DNA from 2 places in the Chitinophaga pinensis DSM 2588 genome. Region 2 is predicted to be linked to the other one. Evidence: riboswitches for the same ligand, from Rfam matches in the RefSeq annotation. Region 2 holds a riboswitch; the other holds the start of a gene.

Region 1 (3,176 bases), 2.6 Mb from region 2:
GTCATATAATTATCCGGTGTCTTCTGCACTTTTCCATCTCCTATAACTGCCTGATCTGCAATGTCTCCCCGGATCAAGTCCACCTCATCTCCACCTGAACGCCATCCCTTCTTCCCCTCCCGTTCCATCTCCGCTCCCCTCAACGTCCATTCATCGGCTGCAAAATCCCTGATCTCCCCTTTCAGCATACCCGCCTGGCCAAATAACAAAGCTTCCAGTTGCAGCAAGTCATGCTGATGACGCAACAACATTTTGTAGGGTAATGACCTGGCCAGTTCCAGGAAGGTCTCCCCATTTACCGGCATACCCGCCCCCCTGGCCAAAGCACGGTAACACACCTCTTCCCAGTCATACTGTGTTTGCAATAGCCAGGCTTTCATGACATCCGCCCGTTGTTCCAGCCGTTCTATCAACAAGCGGTCTTTCCATCCCGTCCATACCAGTGAAGGCACTTCGGCCACTGATCCTGCACAGGGCACAAAAGCCTGCGATTGCCGCAACCATTCATAACGCTGTAATAATAACTTCGGAATACAGTGCCGCAATTCAAGAATGGGAATACCATGTGTGTGTGCACCTGTTATATCATGCTCAAAAACGATATGGAGCACAACATTCCGGTATTGCAGGTTATACTGATGCCCATGCCGGAACCAGTCAGACGTTTTCAGGTGAAGTTCCACATTCCCCACCCATAAGGTATGGCCGATGCGGATGCGCGCAGCGGTAAAATCAGGTCCCGCATGACGGTTCAGTTGCCCGGGATGATCTATCTGAATAGCATCTCCCTCCAGGGTGCATAGCCCCGATTGCGTAAATAAACGGAATTGCCAGATATGCTGGAATAGCTCCTCCGACATGATCGGATCAACAGGTACAATGGTCATAATTGGTTGGTTAACAGAATAATTAAAAGTCAGATAAGGTATATCAAATTAATAAAAAAAAAGGTGTGTCAAAAAAATTAAAAATACAGCCATTTGGAAATTTGATGAAAGTACCCTTAACTTTGCACCCAGTTCTTACACATGACTTATCCAGAAAGGCGGAGGGACTTGGCCCTGCGATGCCTTAGCAACCAACCTGCAGAAATGTAGGGAAAGGTGCTAATTCCGGCCCCGGTTATACGATAACCGAGGGAAGATAAGTTGGCAGAGATTGAAATTCACTGTAATAAAATACTTGAAGGCTCTTCCAACATCGGAAGGGCTTTTTTTATGCCCGTTCTGGTAGTTATATGACCGAATGAATGTCTGTTTGTGCGTGTGCCAACCAGGGTTTAATAACAGTATAATTACTTTGAAGATTGAAAATAGCTACTCAATTATTGCATAGCATCCCGGTGGATGAGTTGACTGGCGCCATCTCCGTCCCCATCTACCAGACTTCCACCTTCGTGCAGGAGTCTCCCGGGATCAATAAGGGTTTTGAGTTCTCCCGTGCCAACAATCCTACCCGTAAAGTGCTGGAAAACCTGATATGCAGCCTGGAAGAAGGACATGCAGGTTTCGCTTTCGCCAGCGGTATGGCAGCGATTGACGCTGTGATGAAACTCCTGAAAACCGGTGACGAAATCATGGCCGTAGAAGATACCTACGGAGGCATCTTCCAGATGTTCCAGCACATGTTTGAACGCTTCGGTATCAAAGCTAATTTCGTCGACACCAGCAATACAGACAAAGTACTGGCAGCTATCACGCCCAATACGAAAATGATCTGGCTGGAATCGCCCACCAATCCGACATTACGCATCTCCGATATTAAATCCATCAGCAAAATTGCCAAACAGCATAACATCCTGCTGGTGGTGGATAATACCCTCTGTACCCCCCTGCTGCAACAACCAATGCCGCTGGGCGCAGATATCATTATCCACAGCGCTACCAAATATCTCGCAGGACATACTGACGTCATCGCAGGACTCGTAGTAGTCAATTCAAAATCGCTGGCCGATCAGCTACGCTTTAATCAGAATATTTCCGGTAGTATCCTCAGTCCTTTCGAAGCCTGGCTCACCATCAGAGGTATCGAAACACTGAGCCTCCGGCTGGATAAACAATGCAGCAATGCCATGGCAATCGCCACCTGGCTGGCTGCACATCCTGCAGTAGATAAAGTGTTCTATCCCGGCCTGAGCACACACAAGAATCATCATATCGCACGCAAACAGCAAAAACAATATGGCGCATTAGTCAGCTTCTCCCTGAAGAATGACAATATCAAAAATGCGATCCGTGTAGTGAATGCAACCAAACTCTTTAAACTCGCAGAAAGCTTCGGTGGTGTAAAAAGTATGCTCGATCATCCGACTACCATGACACACCGGAACATTCCGGAAGAATTCCGTAAAAAATCAGGTTTACCAGACTCCTGTATCCGTCTGTCAGTCGGTATCGAAGACGCGGAAGATCTGATCAACGATCTTAAACAGGCACTCGACAAATTGAACCTGCCTGCCGGAAAACAAATGACCGTGCTGCAATAAACGACTCCTGCTAAAGGATATATCAACTCTGCAGGGAACATCAGCAGCACGCAGGGAACAACTATTTACAATAAACTTTTTTCAACATAACGCAGCACAATTTTATCAACCTGCTGCATTAAAATGGAAGTAAGCACTAAGTATAGAACATGGAAAACAAAATCATCAATTTAGGCATTTTCGGATTTGGTTGTGTGGGACAAGGATTATACGAGGTACTAAACAGAACGAAAGGTATCAATGCCCGTATCAAAAAGATATGTATTAAAGATCCTAACAAGCCTCGTCCTATCGACGCAAGTTATTTTACTACAGACAAAAATGAAATCCTCAATGATCCAACCATTGATGTTGTAGTAGAACTGATCAATGAAACAGATGCTGCATTCGAAATAGTAAGCACTGCGCTGCGTAATGGTAAAGCTGTAGTAAGCGCCAGCAAACGTATGATCGCAGAAAACCTGCCTGCACTGTATCAGCTGCAGGTAGAAAACAAAGTACCGTTCCTGTACGAAGCATCCAGCTGCGCAAGTATTCCCATCATCCGTAACCTGGAAGAATACTATGATAACGACCTGCTGAATGCAGTTGAAGGGATCTGCAACGGTTCTACCAACTACATCCTCACCAAGATATTTGAAGAGAACCTGAGTTTTGAAACTGCCCTGAAACAGGCGCAGGAATTAGGTTT
Region 2 (3,176 bases):
TTTTACGTAGGAGTGGAGCAATTGTTCCAGCTTTTCCAACGGATCGGTGGAGGTGGCTTCTTTTTCGAAGGCTTTGTATAATTCTCCAAAGGCTTCTCCCTGTACTTCGTACAACAGTTCGTCCTTGTCTTTATAATAGAGGTAAATGGTGGCAGGGCTATATTCTATCTTTTCAGCTATGTTCCTGATAGAGGTCTTTTCATATCCATCATGGATGAACATGTCCATCGCGGTGCCGATGATCAGTTTACGCATCTCCTGCTTTTCCCTTTCCTTACGATCACTAATACCCATGTTAATATCTTTACGATGCAAACTTACTAAACACTGTTTAGAAAATAAAATATTTTCAATAGTTTTACGTCACTATCTTATAAAACAAAGACGCCTTTATGAGCAGCACAGCATCAAACGTATCAGAATCAGGGATTTATACAATTTTAGGAGCCGGTGGAATTATCGCGAAGGAGTTAACATCCGTATTGTTAGAAAATGGGAAGCAGGTACGCCTGGTGAGCCGAAAGGTACAGGCGGTAGACGGAGCAAGTGTGATGGCGGCTGATATAACAGATCCGTTACAGACCCGGAGAGCTATCAGTGGTTCTTCTGTCGTTTTTTTAGTGGTGGGTCTTACCTATAACCATAAACTATGGCAGGAGGCCTGGCCGAAGATCATCCAGAATGTGATCCATGCGTGTAGTGAGGGGGGCATTCCACTGATCTTTTTTGACAATGTATATATGTATGGATTGGTAGATGGAAAGATGACGGAGGACACGCCTTTCAATCCGCGTAGTAAAAAAGGGGAGGTGAGGGCATTGATTGCGGGGAAGATCATGGATAGGGTAAAAGAAGGAAGGCTGACGGCAACGATTGCCAGGGCGGCAGATTTCTATGGACCGGGTGCAGATACTACCGGTATTCTCAATATGATGGTGATAGATAAGCTGGCGAAAGGTCAGACAGCGAACTGGCTGGGGAATGATCATGTAACACATAGTTACACGTATACACCTGATGCAGGTAAGGCGTTGTATCTGCTGGCGTCAGATCCTTCGACGTATAACCAGGTATGGCATCTGCCGACGAAGAACCCTGCACCTAACGGGAAGGAATATGTGGAAATGGTTGCAGCAGCATTACATACGAAGCCGAAGTATATGAAGCTGGGTACCTTTATGATCAAGCTGGCAGGCTTTTTCAATACTACGATTGCGGAGTTGCATGAGATGATGTATCAGACAACACATCCTTACATTTTCGATAGTACGAAGTTTGAAAAGCATTTTAATTTCACGCCTACTTCTTACGAAGATGGTATAGCGGCAATTGTAAAAAAGACCAAAGCTTAGAAAAATAAATTTGGAGATATAAGATATCCATCTATATCTTTGCATCAGTTCTTTAAGATTCTTATCAAGAAAGGCAGAGGGAAATGGCCCTGTGAAGCCTTAGCAACCATCCGGAACCACCAAACCGGAAAGGTGCTACATCCAGCCCGCATAGCGGGAAAGATAAGTCAGTAGGTTTGATCGATATTTTAATCAAAATATATTCAACTCACCTGGCTACCAGGTGAGTTTTTTTATTTTAAGACCTTCCTGTTTTCTATCTGTCATCTCTGATAAGTTCCTGCCGAGGACCTGTTTAATCAACAATTTTCATCAAACTCAAAAACACAAGAGATGAGCACAATCACACAACTGATCCATTCCATTCCCGTAGATCCTCAGACCGGCGCTATCGCAGTACCTATTTACCAGACATCCACCTTTGTGCAGGAGGCACCCGGCGTCAACAAAGGTTATGATTATGCCCGTACGAACAATCCAACCCGTGAAACCCTTGAAAAGATTGTAGCTCAGCTGGAAGACGGCGCTACCGGGATTGCGTTTTCAAGCGGTCTGGCGGCTATTGACGCCATTCTGAAACTGTTGCAATACGGAGATGAAATTGTGGCCGTGGATGACATTTATGGAGGCGCATTCCGGTTATTCAATAAGGTGTATCAGAAGTTCGGCATTAAGGTGACTTATGTAGATACTTCTGATGTGCAGGCGGTATTCAATGCGATCACGCCAAAGACAAAACTGATATGGCTGGAAACCCCGACCAATCCGACTTTAAAGATATCTGACATCGCTGCTATCGCGAAGATTGCAGCTGCAAATAAATGCCTGTTCTGCGTGGACAATACCTTTGCTTCACCGGTATTACAACAGCCCTTGAATCTGGGTGCAGACATTGTTATTCATAGTGCAACCAAATACCTTGGCGGACACAGTGATCTGATTGCCGGTGTAGTTGTAACAAGGACACCTGAACTGGGCGCGGAGATTAAGTTTTATCAGAATGCCTGTGGCGCGATCCTTTCTCCTTTTGACAGTTTTCTGTTGATTCGTGGGATAGAGACACTGCATCTGCGTGTAAGACAGCATTGCAGTAATGCGCAGGTTATTGCAGAGTATCTGGCGGCGCATCCGCTGGTAGATAAGGTATTCTATCCGGGTCTGAAAACACATCCCGGACATGAAATTGCGAAGCGCCAATCCAAGGGCTTTGGCGGTATTGTTTCGTTTACCCTGAAAGATGATACCCAGGCAGCGGCACTGGCATTTGTGACCAGCACACAGTATTTCAAGCTGGCGGAGAGCCTTGGAGGTATTAAAAGTTTGTTATGTCATCCTGCGGGTATGACCCATAAATCTATCCCTGATGAGACCCGTAGAGCCGCCGGGGTAGCGGATAGTCTGATCCGTTTGTCCGTCGGACTGGAGGAGCCGGCCGATCTCCTTTCAGACCTTGATCTTGCCTTTCATAAAATTCAGCAGGCGACCGGGTCTGTTTTAAGTTTATAGTTTCGTAGTTTGCAGTTCTGGAATGCTCAAACTGCAAATTGTTAACTATGTTAAAACCGATGTTTCTAGGTGTTTGCCTTTCCGCTGTATGTTTCCATATTAATGCACAGGACAACACTGCCGTAATAATTAAAGATGTTACCTTGATTGACGGGAGCGGGGGAGCCGCCCGTTCCCATGTCAGTCTGCTGATAAAAGACGATACTATCGCGGCCATATTACCTGCCGGCACCAATTATCCCACAAAAGGCGCGGAAGAGATCAACGGCAGCGGTAAAACGATCATGCCGCTGATGGTAGATGCGCACAGTCATCTTG

Evidence for each region. A riboswitch is a leader RNA that binds a small molecule or an ion and turns the genes downstream of it on or off. The one in region 2 is predicted to bind S-adenosylmethionine.
Region 1: it holds a riboswitch for S-adenosylmethionine, as region 2 does, so the genes downstream of both, CPIN_RS09855 (trans-sulfuration enzyme family protein) here and CPIN_RS19805 (trans-sulfuration enzyme family protein) in region 2, are expected to answer to the same signal.

Annotation. Positions count from the first base shown of each region.
Region 1 is NC_013132.1:2,393,821-2,396,996, reverse strand. It holds gene CPIN_RS36470 (DUF2851 family protein) at 1-887, opposite strand, end outside; SAM riboswitch class I at 1,031-1,150, shown strand; gene CPIN_RS09855 (trans-sulfuration enzyme family protein) at 1,307-2,485, shown strand; gene CPIN_RS09850 (homoserine dehydrogenase) at 2,635-3,176, shown strand, end outside.
Region 2 is NC_013132.1:4,957,340-4,960,515, forward strand. It holds gene CPIN_RS19795 (TetR/AcrR family transcriptional regulator) at 1-294, opposite strand, end outside; gene CPIN_RS19800 (NAD-dependent epimerase/dehydratase family protein) at 393-1,352, shown strand; SAM riboswitch class I at 1,411-1,521, shown strand; gene CPIN_RS19805 (trans-sulfuration enzyme family protein) at 1,686-2,858, shown strand; gene CPIN_RS19810 (amidohydrolase family protein) at 2,906-3,176, shown strand, end outside.